DNA from 2 places in the Bacteroides togonis genome. Region 2 is predicted to be linked to the other one. Evidence: riboswitches for the same ligand, from Rfam matches in the RefSeq annotation. Region 2 holds a riboswitch; the other holds the start of a gene.

Region 1 (11,493 bases), 500 kb from region 2:
TCGAGTCTTCCTTCGCCAAGGAAGTGCAGGGACAGCGCTTTGCCACCGTCATCAATACCGAAGCGGTCTTCGACCTGCCCATCGTCAAGCTGGCCACAGGCTTCCTCAGCCCTAAATACCGCGCCATGGTTACCGCTGCCGAGAACATCTCCTACCTGAGAATGAGCAGCGAAGGCAAGACGGGCCTCTTCGTGCTGCAACTGAAGGACCGCGAGACCAATGCACTGAAACAGATTGTGGACCAGGTGAAGACACTGGCCAACCTATAAATAAGGAGCCTACGCTCATGGAAACCATTCATCTGCAACACACTCTCCCGCAGGTCTTTGCAAACCGCGATGCCATCGTGTCCGACGTGTGGCATCGCGACCTCGTCTTCGAACGGGGCAAGCGCTACCTCATCGAGGCCGCATCGGGCACAGGCAAGTCGTCGCTGTGCAGCTACCTCTACGGCTACCGCAACGACTACGAGGGCATCATCTGCTTCGACAGGCAGAACATCCGCTCGCTCAAGGAAGCCGACTGGACACGCCTGCACCGCCACTCGCTCAGCATTCTTTTCCAAGAACTGCGCCTCTTCAGCGAGCTGACGGCCCTCGAAAACGTGCAGCTCAAGAACCGCCTGACGCGCTTCAAGAGCCGCAAGGAGATAGACGCCCTCTTCGACGCACTGGGCATCGGCGATAAAAAAGACCAAACGGCAGGTCTGCTCTCCTTCGGCCAGCAACAGCGTGTGGCCTTTATCCGCTGCCTGTGCCAACCCATGGACTTCCTGCTGCTGGACGAACCCGTCAGCCACCTCGACGAGGCCAATGCCGCCACGATGTCGGCCTTGCTCCACGAAGAGGCAGGCAAACAAGGAGCAGGCGTCATCGTGACCTCCATCGGCAAGCACCTCCCTACCGACTATAACTGTGTACTGAAACTATGAACAGACTCGTTTGGAAACTTCTCCGCCGCCACATCAGCGGCGCCCAGCTGGCGGGCTTCTTCCTTGCCAGCCTCTTCGGCATGAGCATCGTGCTGCTTGGTATCCAGTTCTATCGCGACGTGGCGCCCGTCTTTACGCAGGGCAACAGCTTCCTGAAGAAGGACTACCTTATCGCCACCCGCAAGATCAGCACGCTGGGCAACCTGACGGGACGGAGCAACACCTTCAGCCCTGCCGCCATTGACGACCTGCGGAACCAGCCCTTCACACGCAGCGTGGGAGCCTTCACGCCCTCGCTGTTCGACGTATCGGCCGGCTTGGGCATGCAGGAGGCAGGTATCCGCCTGTCTACAGAGATGTTCTTCGAGTCCGTGCCCGACGCCTATATCGACGTCAACCTCGACCGTTGGCACTTCGACCCGCAGAGCCACACCATCCCCATCATCATCCCCCGCAACTACCTCAACCTCTACAACTTCGGCTTCGCGCAGAGCCGAAGCCTGCCCAAGCTGTCCGAGGGGCTGATGAACCTCATCCAGATGGATATCCGCCTGAGCGGCAACGGGCTGACCGAACTGTTCAAGGGGCAGATTGTGGGCTTTTCCAACCGGCTGAACACCATCCTCGTGCCCCAAGCCTTCATGGAGTGGGCCAACAACCGCTATGCCCCCGGCCGTGAAGCGCAGCCCTCGCGCCTCATTGTCGAAGTAGACAACCCCACGGACACCTCCATCAACGATTACTTCAGCCGCAAAGGCTACGAAACAGAGGGCGACTCGCTCGACGCAGGGCGTGCCACCTACTTCCTCCGTCTCGTCACAGGCATTGTATTGGCCATCGGAGGCATCATCAGCCTGCTGGCCTTCTTCATCCTGATGCTCAGCATCTTCCTGCTGCTACAGAAGAACCGCGACAAGTTGCAGAACCTGTTGCTCATCGGCTATGCTCCCGCGCAAGTGGCCCTGCCCTACTGCGTGCTGACGGCCAGCCTCAACCTGGCCGTACTGTTGCTTTCGACGGGGTGTGTGGCATTGTTGCGCCAGGCCTACCTACCCTTCCTCGAAAAGCTTGTGCCCCAGCTCGAAGGCAGCTCCCTGCTGCCCACACTGCTGATAGGAGGCGTACTCTTCCTAGTTGTCTCGGCGCTCAACATGGTGGCTATCCGCCGCCAGCTGCCCAAGCTGCTCTCCAGACAAGCACGACGTTAATCCTCTGTTGACGATAAAAAAGCATTGTTTTCTTTCAAGGAAAGCAATGCTTTTCTACTGATAAAACACCGTTTTCCCCTCAAAAAAAACAATCCCCCACATCCTGCTCTACAACGTTTCTGAAAGGAAAAAACGAATTTATATAAAAAATTTCTCCCTACGAATAGGGGATTTCTACAAAGGTTGCGTTATACGAGTGAAAGTGGCCCGGCCGGACGCTCTCAGAGAAACAAATCAATAAGAGTATTCACACCTAAACGAATTAGAAATTATGAAAATCAAATTTATCGCATTATCTTTGTGTATGGTTGCAAGTGTAAATATCATCAAGGCGCAAGACACAGACAAGTCGTCCTATCAGCCCAACAATCGTCATGAATTCCGCATCGCCGTCAGCGACGGACTGACACTGACAGGGGTCGACATACTGGGCATGGGAATAGCCGATGCTATTACCGGCACCAAGCGGTCGGACGAAAAAAGCAGCATGGTCTACGGCATAGGCTACCGCTACGCCATCAACCGCTTCCGACTGGGAGGTGACTTGGGCTTCGCACATACCAGCAGCCTGCTGACTTTGCATGGAGAATCTACCGCTTCGATCAAGGAAAAGGAACTGAACTTCCTCGTGCTGCCCACTGCTGAATTTGTTTACTTCAAACGCAACCTTGTAGAACTTTACGGATCGGCCGCAGCAGGTGTAGATCTGGTGCGCCACACAGAGAAAGGACTGACCGAAGCCGGAAAGGCAGCCACCCGCAAAGCAGACCTGTCGACCAACTTCGCCTATCAGGTGAACCCCATCGCCATCCGCATCGGTAACGACCGCGTAGGAGGATTCATCGAAACCGGCCTGGGATACAAGGGATTCCTGACGGCAGGTGTCAGCCTGAGATTCTAACATCTTAACACGCATTGCAATGAGAACAGACAGGAAAGAACTTTTCAGAGTCAGATTCGAGCAACATTATCCGAGGCTATGTAGCATAGCCTACGGATATGTCTCGGATTACGACGAATCGGAGGACATCGTTCAAGAACTGTTCATCCACATCTGGGACAAGGGCAAGGACTGCCTGCCCGAACAGGAACTCACCGCCTATCTGACGACTGCCGTAAAGAACCGCTGCATCTCTTTCCTGCGTCGGAAAAAAGAGGACACCGTATCGATCGAGGACTATCCGCTGGCCGATCATCACCTGGCCGACGAAACAGCAGACAGCAGTGAAAACCGACGCTCACCCGAAGAAGTGCTGGAAGAAGCTCTCTCGACCCTGCCGCCCAAGTGTAAGGACGTTTTCCTGATGGCCAAGCTAAAGGGCATGAAGTATCGCGAGATAGCCAACGAACTGGGAATCTCGGAGAAGACCGTCGACAACCAGATGACAAAAGCCGTCAAGCTGCTACGCGCCTATGCGGCTGAAAATCCTTTCCTGATGACTGCCATCGGCGCCATTGTTTTATCCATCCTAGTAAATTGCAAGTGACCATGAAACAGAATGAAGACATTAACGATCTGCTGGCCCGTCACCTGGCCCACGAACATATCAGTGCCGAGCAACAGCAAGAACTGGAAGCATGGATAGCCGCCAACAGCGCTGAATATCGCCGCCTGAGGCGACTGACAGACGCCCTGCATCCACATGCGGACGAATCGAACTTCGACGCCCGCCGGGCCTGGATGAAGATCGCTCCCAAGCTGAAAGACAAGACGACGGAAACCCATCGTACACGACGGTTCATCACCTTCTGCTCCATTGCCGCCTCCTTGCTGCTCCTATTGGGAACGGCTACAGTCTACTTGTTCAGACAACCGGCCGTACGTTACGAGAACAATGGACAGACAGCCCGAAGCCTCCTACTGCCTGACAGCTCGGAAGTAATCCTTTATCCTCAAACTAAATTGAGTTTCCGATATGCACCCCACCACAGTGAACGACTGGCCAAACTGGAGGGAAAAGCATTCTTCCATGTGAAAAGGACCGATGGGAAACCTTTCCGCGTAACTACTGAAGAAGTGGAAGTAGAAGTGCTGGGCACCTCGTTTCTGATAGATGCCACACAGACGAAGCGTACAGGAGTCTTTGTGGAAAGCGGGCGAGTAAAAGTCAGCGCAGAAGACCACGACCTGGTGCTCCACGCCCATGAAAAGGCGGAACTCAGCGACGGAAACCTGCAAAAAGGCACCATCGACGATCCGGCTAGCTTCTTCAACCGAAAAAAAACAAAGATGGTATTCAACCAAACGCCCCTCAAAGACGTTATAAAAGAAGTGGAGAAACAGACCGGCATCCGTATTGAGCTGGGACGGGGCGTCGAAGAGAACACCGTCACTACCCGCATCGACCCCGACAATGCCGAGGGCATCGCGGCAGAACTGGCTTTCCTCTGCGGATGCAAGTGCGACACGCTGAAACGAGGAAAACTTTACCGGCTACGCTATGATTAGAAAAAAACGGGGCCTGCTGGCCCTGCTTATTACATTAGTTACCACCCTAACGTATGGCCAGAAGAGCCCTGACATACGGACGATAGCGGAAGAGCGGATCCGAGTGACCGCCTCTTCCGCTACCGTCTTGCAATGGTTTGACAAAATCGAGAAGGAAACGCAAATCACGTTGGCCTACAATCCTTCGCACATTGACCCTCGACATGCCTGCAGCAGGAGTGACTCTCGAAGGCCCCATCATCAAGGACAAACTATCCTACCTGGTGAGTGCACGACGCAGTTGGCTCGACTTTTTTGACAATCTGTTCTCTGAAGATAACCGTATGAACCATTCCACATATGATTACAATGCCAAGTTATCTTACAACCTGTCTCCCCAAAACACTCTCAGATTAATGGCCTATGGTGCACAAGACGGTTATCATCTGCCTTATGACGAAAGCGGCGACAAACAAACAATTCTACGATGGACCAACCAGGCCTATCAGGCATCATTCCACACTTCGTACGGTAAGCTGAATCAAACGAGTTCCGTGTCCTATACCTCGTATACCAATCGGGCCAATGCTTTCATCCTAGGCTTCGATACGGAAGGTTATGTACGTAGCGGCATCCATTCGCTCAATGCGGCTACCGAATTCTCTTTCAGTCCAGAAAATATATACAGCGCGCGCTGGGGCGCCAAATACACCCGTGAAGTCTATGAACTGGCTTCTCTAGACAACCTGACGCAGGCAAGACACGAACCTATCAACCAATTCTCCCTCTTCTACGACAACCTGATACGGATTACCCCTCAAATCACAACTCAGGTAGGCGTACACTTTGTAGGTTACATTCCCCAAAGCAGCCGTTCGTACTACAGCATACAACCCCGTTTTTCGCTCAAATACCAACCGGCCGAGCAAGAATTGATCTACCTTCACTTCTCACGAATGGAACAATTCTACCATTACCTGCGCTTCGACTACCTGGCTTTTCCAACAGACTTCCGCATGCCAAGTATCGACGGATTCAAGCCTCGCTCTTCGGAACATTACGAAGCAGGATGGAAACATTTTCTGAAGAACGGACAAATAGAGATATCGGCCTACTATAAGACACGAAGAAACGTAGTGGCCTTCAGCCCCCAGAATGCATCCGAAGGTAGCTCTGAGCTACTACTCCGTACACTGGTATCGCAACTGCCTGCCCTATGCTTCGGTGAGCTTCAAGTTCTGAAACAAGTTGCGGATTTGTAATTTGTTTAGTACCTTTGCCCTACATTAGAAACAAAAGCCTGCAGAATGCGTATGAAAACAGCGGATTGCCCTTCAGTATTACTGATATATACCGGCGGTACCATCGGCATGATCGAGAACCCTGAAACCGGAGCCTTGGAAAGCTTTAACTTCGACCAACTGCTGAAACACGTACCCGAACTGAAACGATTCAACTGCCATATCTCTACCTACCAGTTCAATCCACCTATCGATTCATCAGACATGGAACCCGAACTCTGGGCCAAGATCGTAAAAATCATCAGCAGCCATTACAATGATTATGACGGCTTCGTCATCCTGCATGGTACGGATACGATGGCCTATACAGCCTGTGCGCTGAGTTTCATGCTTGAAAATCTGTCGAAACCCGTCATTCTGACTGGCTCGCAACTACCTATCGGTATGCTGCGCACCGACGGCAAGGAGAACCTCATTACGGCTATTGAAATAGCAGCCGCACGCCGTCCTGACGGCACACCCATGGTACCCGAGGTCTGCATATTCTTTGAAAACGAACTGATGTGCGGTAACCGTACGACCAAAATCAATGCGGAAAATTTCAATGCCTTCCGTTCTTTCAACTATCCGCCACTAGCCAAAGTGGGCATCCACATCCGCTACGAAGAACACCTGATACGTCGCCCCGACCCTTCACGACCGATGAAGCCACACTACCTGTTTGATACCAATGTCGTAGTGCTGACTCTTTTCCCCGGTATTCGTGAAAGTATCGTCAGCTCCGTCCTCCACGTACCAGGTATCAAAGCCGTGGTACTCAAGACTTTCGGATCGGGCAATGCACCACAAAAAGAATGGTTGATCCGCCAACTCAAAGAAGCAAACGAACGAGGCATCGTCATCGTCAACATCACTCAATGTCAACGGGGAGTCGTCGAAATGCAACGCTACGGTACCGGTCTTCAACTGCTCCAAACAGGTGTTATCAGCGGTTACGACAGCACACCCGAATGTGCTGTCACCAAACTGATGTTTCTTCTGGGGCACGGCCTGAACCAACAGGAAATACGCCGTCTCATGGACTCAAATCTGGCAGGAGAAATCACAAAAGAATAATAAGCCCAACCTTACTGGAGCTATTGCCATTTACGCGAACGTAAAATAAGGTATGAAACCACTCCAGCAGCAATCATTACTCCCCAGGCCATCAGATATCCGTATTTCCAATCGAGCTCGGGCATAAACTTGAAATTCATGCCCCACACTCCTACCAAAAAAGTGAGCGGAATAAAAATAGTAGATACCACCGTAAGCCGTTTCATGATGTAATTCATGCGCATGTCACTGTTCGAAATATAGAGGTCCATCAGTGATGAAAGCGTTTCGCGACAACCTTCGACAAGCTGTACGGCATTGAGCAAGTGGTCGTTGACATCATTGAAAAAAGGACGGTTGGTCTCATTGATAAGCTCGGAGTCCGGATGCAAAATTTTAGAATATTGATCCTTCAACGGTACGACTGTCCGTTTTATTTCCATGTAGCGTTTCCGCAACATTTGCAATTGCATCCGAATGTTATAACTAGTCGTGGCAGCCAACAATTCGGTTTCAAGATCATCAAGTTGATCGCCTGTTTCAATAGCCAATGAAACATAATTTGAAACCAATTCGTTGAATAACACAGAAAAGAGATAATCGGACGAGCGTGTACGTATCTTCAAAACGTTTTCCTGCAAAGCCTTGACCGCATCATCGAAAAAAGAAGCTTCACCTTCAGTAAAGGTCAGCACCACATTCTCACCTTGTATCAGTCTGACAGACGTCTCGGTATCTTCATGAAAAATACGAGTTACTACAAAATTGAAATCACCGTTCTTCTCGATTTTGCTGGGATGGTCTACATTCAAGATGTCCTGCATCATCAAAAAGTTGATTTTGAAATAAGTACATATATTCCGGATATATTCGGTATCTTTCAATCCATGAACCCTTATCCACAATTTGTTTTCGGTAGGCGTATGTGACATGATTTCCTCAAAATCATTGCAAATGGTTTCACTAAAATGGTCGGATGAATAATTAAGCAAATGAACATGAGTATGTGTACAATTGTCACCATTGTAAGTAAGGCGTTCGGACAATAAATTGTTTTTCATCTTTATCTGGATAGTTTTAAGTTCCTCGGACAAAGTTATAAAAACTATCGGTTTCTTTGCATTGGTTTCAGATTCTTTTCCTAACTTTGCAATAGTTTTGTTCTGCCAGTTTCCAATTGCGAAGCTAGCGGATGAAAAGGGAATCGGGTGAAAGTCCCGAACAGTCCCGCTGCTGTGAGTTTCACATCTTGAGAGCATCAACACGCTCTATGCCACTGTTACTTCTGCCAAAGCGGAAAAAGACGGGAAGGCGATGTTCTCCGAAACGAGTCAGAAGACCTGCAAAACAAAAATCATGCTTGACGCTTGCGAGGATGAGCGTAAAGATCGTGTAGAAAGTAGTATACAACTACAGATTGACAGAAAGGAAATGAAACAAATTTGTCTTTTCCATCGGCGATGGGGAGGTTGGATTGTAGCGTTGTTGCTGTCTGGCGGAGCCATGGCTCAGGAAGCGAGCGACACGATTACGGACAGGATACACCAGATAGACCGTGTAACCGTCACTGCCCGACGTGTACCCAACAAGCTGACCTCGGCAGCACCCGTACAGAGCCTGTCGGGGCAGGACATCGAGCGTCTGGGTATTCAAGACATGGCCGATGCCGTACGCCGCTTTGCCGGAGCACAGGTGCGCGACTACGGCGGTATAGGTGGCCTAAAGACCGTTTCGGTCCGTAACATGGGAGCTGCACATACAGCGGTGAGTTATGATGGCGTGACAGTGAGTAACTGCCAAGCCGGGCAAATAGACATCGGACGGTTTTCACTGGACAACGTGTCGATGGTTACGCTAGCCGTAGGACAGACGGACGATTTATTGCAGACAGCCCGACACTATGCCTCGGCAGGTGTTCTCAGTATCGAAACCGAAAAGCCTCATTTTGATGAAGGCCGCCGCTATGCCTTGCGCGCCCGTGTCAGTGGAGGATCTTTCGGATACATTACACCGTCCCTGCGCTGGTGGCAGCAACTGAGCAGCCGTACACGCCTGGCTGTTGACGGCAGTTTCATGCGGGCCGACGGTAACTATCCTTTTACATTGGTAAACGGGAAATACGTCACACAAGAACGACGTAACAATTCCGACATACTCTCAGGACAAGGCGAAGCCAACCTATATCATACATTCAAAGACAATAGCGAGCTGGATGTAAAGGCTTACTATTACCGTTCCCGCCGTGGACTGCCCGGAGCCGTCACTCTCTACAATCCTTTATCTGACGAACGCTTGTGGGATGAAAACATCTTTGTACAGACCCGTTACAAGAAACAGTTCAATCCACGATGGGCTATGCAGGTACAGGGCAAATACAATCATGGCTGGAACCGCTACGAAGACCAAGGAGCGGAATATACTGACGGCACCTATAGCGAACACCACAAACAGGATGAATACTATCTGTCGGCATCTGTCCTCTACCGTCCGCTGGAAGGATTATCCTTTTCCTTGGCACAGGACGGAATGGCGAATACGCTGCACAACACCTTGCCCGAATGCCCCTTTCCCACACGCTTAACTTCCATCAGCGCATTCAATGCCCGCTATAGCAACGACTGGTTAACAGCTACGGCTTTATTGGTACATACCGCTACTTTTGAACATGTGGAAAAAGGCGAGGCACCCGACAACTTCCGCCGCTTCACACCCTCCTTATCTGTCAGCCTGAAGCCCTGGCAAGAAGAGGAGCTTTTCCTGCGGCTGATGTACAAGAGCACCTTCCGCCTGCCCACCTTCAATGATCTTTATTATTACCGCTTGGGAAACCGTAATCTGCGGCCAGAGAAGGCGAACGAATACACTGCCGGCCTAACTTGGAGTCTGCAGAAAGCTGCCTGGCTGGACTATCTGTCCGTCACACTGGACGGTTACTTCAACAACGTGACGGACAAGATCGTGGCCTTCCCCTCTACCTACACATGGAAGATGGCCAACTACGGACGGGTGCATGCAGCGGGCATAGACGCCACTCTGGCTGCTTCGGCAACACTGGCATCGGGTTATGACCTTACGTTCAGCGGTAACTATATGTGGCAGAAAGCCATCGACCTGACCGATCCCGATGCCAAGAACTATCGTGACCAGTTGCCCTATACACCCGTACACAGTGGAAGCGCCTCGCTTATTGTCGGCACCCCCTGGCTCAGCTTGGGATATTCGCTGGTGGGCGTAGGTGAACGATATTATATGTCACAGAACTTACCCGAAAACAGAATAGACGGCTATGTGGAGCAGAGCTTGAGCCTTTCGCGCGATTTCAACCTGAAACGAGGACGCATAGCCGTAAAGGCCGAGGTGCTGAACCTGGCGAACGAGCAGTATGACGTAATCAAGTATTACCCCATGCCGGGCCGTTCGTGGCGACTGACCGGCAGTTTCTATTTCTGATACAACGGAAAAATCTAATACTTAAATAAAAATAAATATGATTGACTTAAATATAAACAAAGTATGAAAATGAAAGCAAGTAATCTATGGTATGGCCTGCTGTGCATGCTGGCCGTGAGTGTAAGTTTATCTTCTTGTAGCGACGACAACGGTAATAACGACGATGACCGCGACGATACGGGGTCGAAGGTCCAGTTACCGCAAGTGCGCGCCTTCTTCCTGAACGAAGGCTCCTATAATGGCAATAATGCGGGAATCTCATTCTATGCGCCTAACGGCGATGCGGATTTCATCAGCGACATTTACAGCTATCAAAATGATGCCAAGCTGGGAGATACAGGTCAGTGTATGATCGAATATGAAGGAGAAATCTATGTGGCTGTCTATGGATCGAATTATCTGGCTAAACTCAACTCTGCCGGCGTGGAGCAACAACGACTTTCGTTTGTCACAGACCCGGAACTGAGCGCAGGCATTCGTTACCTGGCTGCTGAAGACGGTTACATATATGCTTCCTTCTGGGGTGGCGTAGTAGCCAAAATCAACGCACAGACCTTGAAGGTAGAAAGCAAGCTTACGGAGCTGGGCGACAATCTGGAAGGCGTAGCCATCTGCAAAGATATGCTCTATGTGGCCAACAGCTGCACAGCCGATTATGTTTACCACAACGAGGTGAAGGTGATAGACCTGAACACGTTCAGCTTGAAGGAAACGCTGACGGTGGCTGAAAACCCTTATACTCAGATGCTGGAAGAAAATGACAAGATATTCTTCATCTCCAATGATTATTCTTCCATAGATGGATATGTATTGCAGGTGATTGATCCTGCGGACAACAACAAGGTGACGAGAATAGGTTATGCCACTTACATGGCTGCCGACGATGATGTGTTGTATCTGGTCAATTCAATGACAGACTGGAGTACAAAGCCAGCTACAACGGTCAACACGTTCTTTACTTATAACATCAAGACGGGGCAAACGAACAATGCCTCTTTCCTGAAGAACGCACCGGCAGAACTTGCATCGTCTACTTTACACATGTTGGTTGTAAACGATGATAATGGTGATATCTATATCGGAACTTCGGATTTTACAACCAACGGTAATATCTATCGCTTCAAAAAAGACGGAACCTTC
Region 2 (11,493 bases):
ATTTCCTTTTGCCGGCAGAATAGCTCCATCGCTTCCGCATCCATGCCTCCTTGCAGGCGGATGCCGTGGTGTAGGGACACTTCCTGTTCATCTCCACGGGTGGAATAGTAGAACGGACTGCCCGATTCGTCCAGTGTGTTTGCCGCCAGTCGGCCTTCGGTGGTTCCTCCTAAAATAAGAATCATAATTCAATCCTTCCGATACAGATGTTTGAACTCATGCGCATAGAGGCGGGACAAGCCTTGGCGGTTGTCAATGGCTTCGCCCACTACTAGCAGGGTAGTCAGTGTCAGGTTGTTTTCTTTCACAATCTTGGCCAAATCTTTCAGCACACCGCGGTAGATTCGTTCGTCCTTCCACGTCAGATGGTAACAGGCAGCTACAGGCGTATCTTCGGGATATTCCTGCAACAGTTCGCTCTGCACCTGGTCTACAATACCCGCGCTGAGGAATATGCACATCGTACTTTGCGACCGCGCCATGAGGTGGAGCTTTTCCCGTTCGGGCATGGGTGTCCGTCCTTCGCCGCGGGTCAGGATGATACTCTGCACTTTTTCGGGAATGGTAAACTGTGATTTCAGGGCAGCGGCAGCGGCTTGGAAAGAAGAAATACCCGGCGTGATGTGATAACTCATCTGGTATTGGTCGAAATAGTTCATCTGTTCCTGTATGGCTCCATAGATACAAGGATCACCCGTGTGCAACCGGACAATGAAGCAACCGCGGTCATAGAATTCTTTCATCAGCGCGAACTGTTCCTCCAGATTCATGGAGGCAGAACTGCGGACTACGGCACCCGGTTTGGCACAATAGGTCAGTTCGCGGGGCACCAGACTGCCGGCATAGAGTATCAGATCGGCTTTTTCCAGCATCTGTCGTCCGCGTACGGATATCAGGTCGGGATCGCCCGGACCGGCTCCCACGATTTCGATATGGCCGCTGTCGGTCATTATTCCCTTTCCAATGGCTACGGCCAGGGTATAGTTGCTGCCTTTCTGTTTGTTCAGTACCAGACACCCGCTTTCCGAGGCCAGCAGGGCTGCTGCTTCGCTGACGCTGGGCGTACCCATGTGTTTTTGTACTACTTCGCTCGGGGTAGGTACGTTTACGGTCTTCAGCTCGTCGGCTGTATAAAACTGCACGGGGAACCGGGATTGCAGCTGTCCGACTACCGGCTCTTCACGTTTCTCGCAGATAGTAGCAAAATCGGAAATTGCGGCGGGATGGATGTGTTGGCTGTACAGCGTTTCGTCCAGTTGCCGGATGACTTCCTCGACAGGTCCGGCGTTGTGTGCCAGTCCGATGCCTGCATGGAGTACCTGCGGAATGTAATAAAGAGCAGGGATTCCGGCAGTGTTGTAGCGGAAAGGCGTAATCAGCAAGACTAGTTCGTAAGGCTTTAAGTCGATGTCTTCGAAGCGTCCGTAACGGATGCTGACATGCGGCGGACAAGTCCGCTCCAACCGCTCTACCCCCGGCACCCGTACACCGATGTACAGCAATGTGGGTACCTGTTTGACAAACAGGCTGATGAGTCGGTTTATTATGCGATGTCCTTCATCAGAATTTGCGGAAATCATGTTTCCACCTTCGGCAGTCAGGACTGTCCAGTTGTATTCAGTGCCCAGTGTATCGAGTGCCCACAGGCCGGTACGGTCACTTTGTGTAGTAATCACGGCTTCCGCTCCGATACATCCGGCCACACATCGGGCCAGCTCGTTTGCTCCGCCTACATGTCCCGACAGGACAGGAATGGCATATCGCCCCGTACTGTCTATACATACTACTGCAGGATCAGTATGCTTGTCTGCGATGAAAGGCGCTATGCTCCGTACACAAATCCCCATGGCTCCGATAAAGATAAAGGCGTCATAGCGATGGAAATTTTCATTGAAGAAGTTCGCATAGCTTTCTACATTCAGGCAGGTATTGTCCTTGACCGTCGTACTGAGGATGACGGCTTGGGGAAATTCCGGCAACAGACGGTGTGCCAGCGGCAATCCTTCTTCGGAAATCAATATAATGGCTGTCTTTTTATCCATGTTTTCTGTTTCTATTATAAGGTAGCTTTCATTATTTCGATGGGATTGTAGTCATCCAACGCAATGCGTACCGATGGTTGCAGTTGCATACCCAGTTTTGCGACTGCCTCGCGGAAGGCTTTCCCGCTTTCGGCAGATACGGAGTTGAAGACGATACATCCACCGGGCTGGAGAAGTTTCTTTATTCCTTCCATCATTACGCCCAGTTTGCCTCCATGACCACCGATAAATACGGCATCGGGAAGAGGTAGGGAGGAAAGGTCGGTTTGCAGAAAGTCTCCTGTCAGATGTTGTATGCCCGGAACGCCGAAGCGGCGACTGTTCACTTCCATCAGTTGTCGGCCTTCGGGACGTATTTCAAAAGAAACGACCGTCAGATGCGGAAACTGGAGGCGTGCTTCGATGGATACCGAACCCGTGCAGGAACCGATATCCCAGAACACATGTCGGCTGTTCAGTCCGAGTGCACGGAGCGTAAGCAGCCGGATAGGGGCCTTGGTTATCATGCGGGCACGTCCGTCCAAATGATCGAAAGCCTCGTCAGGGATGCCGAAGGGACGTGGTGGGAGAGGAGTGTCAGCTTTCAAGATCAAGCAATTGGGGCGTTCAAAGCAGCTTCGGGCAGTCTCTTCAACCGTCATCCGGCGGATGCGTTCTTTGTCTGGGTTTCCCAGGTGTTCGCCTACATAGACCGTATATTGGTTGTAGCCATAGTCCAGCATGCGGCGGGCAATGGCGTCGGGAGTATGTTCCCGGTCGGTCAGGATGCCGATTTGGGTGCTTCGTTCTATCAAGGCTCTGTCCAGTTCCTGCCAAGGGCGTCCGGTCAGCGATACGTTTCGCATGTCGCTGTAGGGGATTACCATCCTGTGTGCCAATGTCTGCAAGGAGTTGAAGGCAGGATAGAGTCGCAGATGGGCTTCAGGCATCCGTTTACGGAGCGTGTTGGCAAAACCGAAAAAAAGCGGATCGCCCGAAGCGAATACCACAATAGGATGTCCGTCGGTCTTGAAATGGGCCTTGTATTCTGCGAATACGTTGTCCAGCGGTATGTTGATGGTCATCCACGTGGCATCATCCGGCAGCAGGGAAGCTACAATCTCCCTGTGCCGTACACCGCCCGAGAAGTACCTTCCGTTTCGGATCAGTTCCTGTACTTCGGGAGGAAAGAAGGGTGAGGGACTGTCATCCAGTCCTATCAGGATGAAATTCTGTTCCATATTTATCTGTTTATACGTCTCGGCCGGGGCGCAGTTGCTCGGCATCGTTGTAGCAAAGGATGGCGTTGACCAGCGTAGCGGCTAGGTTGCTTCCTCCCTTGCGTCCTTCCACAATGATTTTGGGGATTTCTGTAAAAGGTTTCACCATGTGCTTGGATTCCTTTACGTGAACGAAACCTACAGGTGCTGCCACGATGCCTGCCGGACGGGCTTTCCCTTTGCGAATCAGGTCGCATAGCTCCATCAGCGCCGTCGGTGCGTTGCCGAAGACAAACAGGGCGTCAGGATGTTCTTCTACCGCGAGTCGGATGCCGGCCTGTGTACGGGTAATCTTTTTTTCAGCAGCCATTTCAGCCGAGCGCGGATCACTGAGATAACATTTCACTTCCACTCCCAGCCGTTGCAACGCTCCCTTGCGGATGCCGCTGGCGGCCATGGTCACATCGGTGACAATGGTTTTCACTTGTCCATCAGCAATCTGTCTGTACAGCGTAGATACGGCATGGTTGTCGGTCCGCAGCAAGTCTTCCATTTCGAAATCGGCCGTAGTATGGATGGCGTGCAGCAGGGCCCATTTGTGGTCCAAAGGGATATCCTTGTTCTTCAGTTCGCTTTCGATGGTACGGAAACTGCGTATCATGATGTCCTGTCCGATGGAAGCTCCCGATTCCTCGTTTTCCCGATAGTATCCCCGGGGAGTAACAAAGCTGCCTTCCCATTCGTAAGACTGTGAGTTGCCGATAATGACGACTGTGAACATGTCTGTCTGTTCGGGATCAAATTCTTGTAAGGAGGTCACGTGTACTTCCTGTTCCGGTCTTCCGGCCTGGCGGACGTAGCCCACAGGTGTCTGGGGGGAACGGCCTTCCTGCAGGAATATTTCTTTCAGCCGATAGAGTTGCCAGTAGCGGCCTTCGCTTTTGGGATTATAGACTGCAGTGACAAAATCGGCCTGGGCAGCGGCCACGATTCGTTTCTCGATGCGTTCCCACGGAGTCATCAGGTCGCTGAGGGAAATGACGCAGAAGTCGTGGCCCACCGGTGCGCCCAGCAGGGAGGCTGCCTTCTGAAAGGCACTGATGCCGGGCAGGGATACGATTTCGACAGAGCTGCCCCGTTCGCGCTTCATTTCGTAGATGAGCGGTGTCATGCCATAGATGCCTGCATCGCCCGAACTGATGACGCATACCGTCTTTCCCTGCTCTGCCAGTTCGAAAGCCTGTTCGGCCCGCACGCGTTCGCGTTTCATCCCTGTGTCGATGCAGGGTGTTTCCGGATGCAGGTAAGGAGTGATAAACTGAAAATAGTATTTGTAGCCTATCACGGCATCTGCTTCGTGCAGTGCAGCCTTGACGGCCGGGGTGATGTCTTGTTCGTTGCCCGGTCCGATGCCGGCAACGATTATTTTCGGTTGTTTCATTTCTTTGGATTTCATAATCTCTGGCAAAGATACGTTTTTTCGGCAAACTTTCCGGTCGTTACTGCTGTCTTTATCGCGGGCGGTTCAGTCTTGCCTCAATCTTTTCCGGCAGCATAGGCAGCTTTCTTTTCCATGATGCCTACACTGCGATGGTGCAGGCTGAAGCGGAGGTGTTCGATAAAGATGTCTTGGATTTCAGGTATTTGTCCCAGGCCTTCCTGGCGTATATTAACGGTATATCCTTCCGCTTCCAGCTTTTCTTTCCATTCTGTGGCTATGTCGTTGCGGGCATGGTCGCCTGCCACCAGCATGAAGGGTTGTAAGGTCACTTTTCGGGCTTTCGCAGCTTTCAGTTGTGCCAGCAGGGTGGCGAGGGTCGGATAGCCTTCTATCGTGGCTACGTGGCAGTTTGAGTGTCCGGCGGCTTTCAATACATGGTCCATTTGGCTGTAGACAGCTGTGCTTGGAGTATGAGTGCCGTGCCCTACGAGCACGAAATGCTCTGTTCCCTTTTTCCCATCCGGCGTTGCTGCGCCCATGCGTCTGGTCAGGATATCGGCTACTTTCTGGCAATCGTTCACCGAATAGAGCAGGGGAGTACCCACCCGAATTTCTTTAAAGAAAGCCTGTACGCTTTCCACGTCGCGCCGAAGCGATTCCATTTCCACTCCGTCAATGATGTTGCTGCTCTGTACGACGACGTGTGTATAGCCTTCGGCCCTCAGGCGCAGAAGTGCTTCGAGCGGCGTGTCTTTCCGGATACCGCGTTGCTTGAGGCGGCGGATGACAATACGCGATGTGTAGGCTTCGGTAAAGGTAAGTTCAGGAAACGCTTCCTGCGCTTTCCGGTTCAGGGCATCGATGGTGAGGGCACGTGTGTCGTCGTATGTCGTACCGAAATGTACCATCAGCAGGGCTGCTTTCTCGCCACTCTTCAGATTGGCAAGCAAGTCGCAAGGAACAAAACCGCCCTCTCCGTATGCGCGACAGAGGAGGGCGGTTTGACATAACAAAAGTAAAGTAAGGACTTTTCTCATGCAGGGGGCTGATTACTGGTTGCTCATTACGCGCAGGATGTCGAAGTAGAAGCTGGCATCCACCTCTGCGCCTTTTTCAACTTTCCCTGTTGCGATGTCGTAGACATAGATGCAGGATTCCTCACGGGTGTTCACGCCTACATACGCTTTCCCGTCGACAACGGCCGTGCGTTGGGAGAAGCGGCCGGCATTGTAGGCTATTTCCTCACCGTTGTATTTCAGCCGTTCTCTTGTGCCGTCTGCCAGGTTCAGGATGGTGTAGTAGTGGCAGTAGGAGTCGATGTTTAGTGTACCGTCCTGCGGGTCACCGTCATCGTTGCGTGCGTAGGCCAGTGCCTTTCCGTTGCCCAGGTATTGAATGGTCAGCAACTTGCCGTCAGCGTTCGGATAACCGTCGTAAGTCGTATCAAACTGTGTTTCGCCCTTTTTGATGCGAAGCAGGTGGCCTATTTCCTTCTCGTTTTCGTCCGGAGTGAAAGTGGCCAGGTAAAGATTGTCATCCTCATCATACATCACGCTGTTCTGCATCAGTTCGCCGTAGGCGCTGCCGGCTGTCTGTTGGGCTATATTGTTCGGTTCGTTGCTTTCCACCTTCATGGTAGCCGGGTCGATGATGGCCGTATAGAAATAAGGTGTAGCCTTTCCGTTCCGTTTCGAAGTCTTGGCAAAGTAGAAATAATAAAGTTTCTTGTCGCTTTGGCGGTAGGTCAGGATGCCCGATGTCGTGAGTACCGGATAGCCTTCGGGAGCAGTAATTTCACTCAGGGTGCCGCTGTCGATGATGCTCATGTCGTCGGCGTTCAGCTTGGTCCAGATGATTTTGTCTGCATCGCCGTTGGCGGCCATGATGAGCAGTGTGTTGTCGTCCAGCCAGGCATGTGTGTACGAGCGTGCCTTGAATGTATAGCCGTCGGCAAACGGACGTTGGCCAACAATGTTCAGGGCGTTTTTGCCGGTCGTGGGGTCATAGTTCACTTCCAGTTTCACAAAGCGGTCGGCCGGCTGGTAAGGCACTTCATAATAATATTTGCCTTTCACGATCGCCTCCATGGTGTAGGTGTTTCCATTGGATTCGAATTCGGAGCCGATTCCTTCGATCGTAATCTTGTCTGCATCGGCGCTCAGGTCGGATACACTTCTGACGATGGTTCCGTCGCCCTGGCTCATGCCGCCATGCTTGCCCACACTAAGGAAAAGGTCGAAGTGATAGTCCTTCGTCGTTTCTTCCGGATTATTGTTGCCTCCATTTCCTTCGGCGGGATCGTCCGAACAGGCTGTGAAAGAAGTGGCCAGCAGGGCAGCCATACATGCACTCAGTAAAAATTTGAATTTTTTCATAATGAAACAATTGGTTATTGGTTAGATTAGTTGATGAATAGTCTGAATTTGGCAAAGAAGGCCCGGCCAGGCTTTTGCAGCTTGTAGTTGTCGTAAGCCGTTTCGTCCAGCAGGTTGGAGCATTCCAGCGACAGGCTGTAAGTGTCGTTCTTCCACGAGTAGGAGAGGCCCGCATTGCAGATGTGCTGCGTCGGTATACGCGACTTGTTCTCGTACGAACCATAGGCTTCCCACGTCAGGAAATACCAGTGCACCCATTGGTAGTTGCAGTTCAGTCGCAGGCGGCTGTCCGGCAGGCCTACGTTGTGGAACGTATAGCTTGCTTCGGCTCGGCCGAACAGCCAGGGACGGTTGGGCAGGCGGTTGTTGTAGGTGGCCGAAGGTTTTCCGTCGGTCTTGTATTGTTGCTGGTCGCGTGCGTCCTGAAAGCTCAGGTTGCCGGACAGTTGCAGTCTGTTCTGCCAGTCGTAGCGCACTTCCCCTTCCATGCCTTTGATGTGTACGGCCGGAACGTTCTGGTATTGCATCATGCCTTCCTTTTCGATCACCTGCACCTGGATGAAGTTGTCCACATTGCGCAGGAAACCGTTGGCTTCGTAGTACAACGTGTGCCCGGCAGCCGGACGCCAGGTTCCGAAGAAGCCCAGGTTGACGTTGTCGCTGCTTTCGGGCTCCAGTGCCACGTTGGCATAGACCGTCGTTCCGTTGCCCAGCAGTTCGCGGGCGATGGGCAGGCGTACACTGTGTTCGAAAGAGGCCTTCACGGCAAAGGGAGCGGCAAGGGTGAAGCGGGTACCTACGCCATATCCCCAGTAGTTCCGGGTGATGGAGCCCCGCACGTTATTCGAACCCGTCGTCGCGCCCGAGTCGGTCTGGCGGATATTGGCATGGTTCACGTAGTCTTTCACGAAGAGGGTGTTGTTCCACCGGTCGTCGAAGAACGACTGATAATAGGAGAGGCCTGTGATATGCTTGGTCAGTATGTCGTTCGACGGTTCGAAGTCCGTATCCAGGTCGTCATAGCGGTCATTGCCCGTGCGGTTCATCGAGTAGTCCAGGTTGAAACCATGGTGTGCGTTCAGCGCATAGTCGGCATTGGCGTGTACCAGGGTCATCGGACGTTTGTAGTGGCGCATCGAGCGTTTGTTTCCCGTAATTTCGTTGCGTGAGCTCACGATGTAGCCTCCGTTCCAGTCATATTTCCGGTAGGCGGTATCTACCGTCAGCGAGTGGTCCCACGTGTGCGACAGCGAGGCGTTCAGCTGTAGTCCCTCCACCAGGAAGTCGCGTTTCCGGTAGCGTGCCGCCACGTTCCATGCGTCCGTCTGCCGTTCGGCCATGCCGTAGACCACCGTCTGCACCGAGCCGGTCTGCAGTTCCTTGTCCGTTTTCGAGTAGGAGCCCGAGACGAAGAAGGCGTCGGCCCACCACTTGTCGGCGAAACCTATTTCCAGCTGGCCCAGCAGGGAGAGATAGTCGTCATGGAAACGCTTGCGGTCGGCGTAGACGTAGGCGTCCGCCTCTTCGTCCCACACCTCCACGTCTTTCATCCGATAGTCGTTCTTCGAATAGTTGATGCCCACCGTAGGCCGCACGATGAGTCCTGTCCGCCGTTCCACCCACAGTGCGTTCAGGTCTGCCTTGTGCGTATGGAACGAGCCGATGCCGTAGGATGCGTCCAGGTAGTTTTTCTTCTCCTGTTTCGTGACGATGTTGATGGCACCGCCCAGCGCGTCGGTACCCAGGTGGGCAGGCACTACGCCCTTATACACTTCTATGCGGTCGATGATGCCGACAGGCAGGTTGGCCAGCGACATGCCGCTGCCTTTGCTGTCCAGTGGCATGCCGTCCAGGAAGTAGCGCACCGAGTTGCCCGAAAGTCCGTTGATAGACAGATCGAAGTCCGAACCCACGCCGCCCTCTTCGCGTACCTTGACGCCTGTCGTGCGGTCCATCAGGCTGTTCAGGTCGTTCAGCGAAGAGGCCAGTGCCTTCACGTCCAGCGCGTTGACCGCAAATACGCCTTCCTTCAGTTTCTGCGTCTGGCTTTTGCCGTACACCTCTACCGTCCCCAGTCCCACGTTGTTTTCCTTCAGGCGGAAATCCTGGGTCACAGGTCCGTCGATGCGAAGCGGCATCTTCAGTGTTTCGTATCCCACGAACGACACCACCACCACATGCCTGCCCGGCGTCACCATCAGTTCGTAGCTTCCGTCCGTATGGCTGTAGCAGCCCGTGCTGCTGTTTTCGATGGCGATGGTGGCCTGTTCCACCGGATGACCTTCGCGGTCGGTCACCTTGCCCGAAAGGCGCACCTTGACTTGGCCTATGGCCTCAAGGCTGCCTGCGGTCAGACACAGCAGTATCCCGACGAGCAGGAGGCAGGAGCGGATGTTTGTTTTACCCATTTTCATATTCCTATCAGTTCTACGGGAAAACAGGGACAGAAGAAGTACAAAGAGAAACGGCCTTGCCCTCGCCTGTCCGCGACAGGGGGATGTCCGGCAAAGAAAGGTCCGACTCGATGTTTCACCGCCTTATTTCCCGAAAGCGTTAAAACGTTGGCAGATTCTGGCAGGTCTTCTGACTTGTCCCAATCCCTGGATGCCTTCCCATCCCTCCGTTGGTAGGGGACAGTGGCTTGGGGTTTTCCAAGGATTCTTCATGGCGGGGACTCACAGCAGCGGGTCTGTCCAGGACTTTCACCTGGTTCCCTTTTCATCGCGGCCTCCGAAGCGGGTGGGGCTGCGATACCAAAATCGGCGGCAAAGATAGTCCTTTTTTCGAGTTCCGTCGCCATGTCGGCAGAAATATTTTGTGGCGTTGCAATGATTTTATCAACATGCGCGATTCCGAGAAAACGGATGCCGGCCGTTAAATCGTCTTAAAAGTCCGCTCGCGACAGGCGCCGCACTTTTCGGACGGGCGGGGAGAGATGGAAAAACTCACCTTCGCTTATACGGATAGATATAGGTTTCTCTCCAGAAGCTTGGTTTTCAGCGTATAATCTGTGTCCATCCATGTGAGTGACGGTGACATTTGTCTGCATACCGTTCACTTCGTGTCTGCCCAAAAGTGCGGTATCCGCCGGAATTCTTTTGTTGTTTTCTTCCGTGATTTGCCTCTGTGCAAGGGCAATGGTGCCCTTGCCGGACTTTAAAATCACAAAAACGATGGAAACAACATCCAAAAACATCTTCTGCTTCTCGCGTTTCAGCAGCGTGAGGAGCAAATGTGCCACGGACACTACGCTCGAGCAGTTCGTGGCCGACATCCGCGGCGAGGCCTTCCGCAAGCGGGTGGAGCAGTACCGTCGCCTGCGCTCGCAGCGCGGACAGGAGGCCGAGGCACAACGCGTCAAGTCGTCCATGCCCTGCGTCACGCCCTCGTGTCGCTGTTTCGGCGGGCATGCCGCGAGCAACTTGCAGTCGTACAGCGGCTTGGCGTGTGCGGACTACGACGGCACCGTCGGTCGAACGGACGAGATTATGGCCCTGGCTGCTGCACTGCCCTATGTGGCGGCCGCCTTCCGCAGCATATCGGGCGAAGGGGTGAAGATCTTCGTCCGTATCCGTACGGAGGACCTGGCCGGGGGCTATGCGCCCGTCTACGCTGCCGTGGGGCGTGCGGTGAGTGCCGCCGTGCGCCATGCCTACGACGAGAAGTGCGCCCCCGTGACCCAGCCCTGCTATTACTCCTGGGACCCCGCCGCGTACTACAATCCCGCCGCCACGCCTTTCCCCTACGACCCTGCGGAGGCTGTTCCCGCATCACGTCCTACCGCCCCGCAACCTGTGGGCACCGCTTCTGCCGCCACAGGCGGAGAGGATGCCGGCGTCGTGCCGGGCGAAGGCTTCCTGGCGGCTTTCGTCCACCGCTTCGAGCAGGAGTATCCCTTCCGTCCCGGACAGCGCAACGACATCGCCCTGCGCCTGGGCCGCTCGGCCCGCCGTAAAGGTTTTTCGACGCAGGAACTGGACGAGGTCATCGCGCTCTATGCCGCCCGCCACGCCATGTCCGACTTCAACGCCGGCGACATCCGCCAGCGGGTGCTGTCTGGTTATCAGTATGTTAGTTCGCGAATGCCGCCGGAAAAGGCAGGCGAAAAGGGCCAAGGCAAGTTTCAGGGTTCCCTTAAACCCGGTTTTTCGGCGAAAACGGCCGACGAGGCGGACGAAGTGTCGGAAAAAAATGAAGCCCTCATGGCTGCCCTGCCCCTCATCCCCCGGGAAGTGTATGACGCCCTGCCGCCGCTGCTGGAGCGGTGTGTCCGCCCCGCGGCCAATGCCTACGAGCGCGATTTCCTGCTGCTGGGTTCGCTCAACAGCTGCAGCGCGCTGCTGCCCCGCGTGCGCTTCCTCTACAAGCGGGTGGAGTATTCGCCCCACTTCTACCTGGCCGTCGTGGCCCCAGCCGGTACGGGCAAGGGAGTCGTG

Evidence for each region. Region 2 has a riboswitch for cobalamin ahead of BQ8005_RS02725 (TonB-dependent receptor). Riboswitches for the same ligand answer to the same signal wherever they lie in the genome.
Region 1: another riboswitch for cobalamin. It lies ahead of BQ8005_RS04810 (TonB-dependent receptor plug domain-containing protein); the one in region 2 lies ahead of BQ8005_RS02725 (TonB-dependent receptor).

Annotation. Positions count from the first base shown of each region.
Region 1 covers NZ_LT670820.1:1,103,496-1,114,988, forward strand. Annotated here, with positions in the region: gene BQ8005_RS04765 (DUF4836 family protein) at 1-269, shown strand, start outside; gene BQ8005_RS04770 (ATP-binding cassette domain-containing protein) at 287-931, shown strand; gene BQ8005_RS04775 (cell division FtsX domain-containing protein) at 928-2,139, shown strand; gene BQ8005_RS04780 (hypothetical protein) at 2,411-3,040, shown strand; gene BQ8005_RS04785 (RNA polymerase sigma-70 factor) at 3,060-3,626, shown strand; gene BQ8005_RS04790 (FecR domain-containing protein) at 3,629-4,588, shown strand; gene BQ8005_RS04795 (TonB-dependent receptor plug domain-containing protein) at 4,726-5,829, shown strand; gene BQ8005_RS04800 (asparaginase) at 5,881-6,924, shown strand; gene corA (magnesium/cobalt transporter CorA) at 6,945-7,964, opposite strand; cobalamin riboswitch at 8,045-8,265, shown strand; gene BQ8005_RS04810 (TonB-dependent receptor plug domain-containing protein) at 8,335-10,353, shown strand; gene BQ8005_RS04815 (NHL repeat-containing protein) at 10,423-11,493, shown strand, end outside.
Region 2 covers NZ_LT670820.1:605,409-616,901, reverse strand. Annotated here, with positions in the region: gene cbiD (cobalt-precorrin-5B (C(1))-methyltransferase CbiD) at 1-185, opposite strand, end outside; gene cobM (precorrin-4 C(11)-methyltransferase) at 189-2,042, opposite strand; gene BQ8005_RS02745 (bifunctional cobalt-precorrin-7 (C(5))-methyltransferase/cobalt-precorrin-6B (C(15))-methyltransferase) at 2,057-3,262, opposite strand; gene cobJ (precorrin-3B C(17)-methyltransferase) at 3,273-4,682, opposite strand; gene BQ8005_RS02735 (sirohydrochlorin cobaltochelatase) at 4,778-5,719, opposite strand; gene BQ8005_RS02730 (hypothetical protein) at 5,732-7,057, opposite strand; gene BQ8005_RS02725 (TonB-dependent receptor) at 7,084-9,471, opposite strand; cobalamin riboswitch at 9,614-9,830, opposite strand; gene BQ8005_RS17315 (hypothetical protein) at 9,942-10,253, opposite strand; partial or broken gene BQ8005_RS02720 (BT4734/BF3469 family protein) at 10,231-11,493, shown strand, end outside.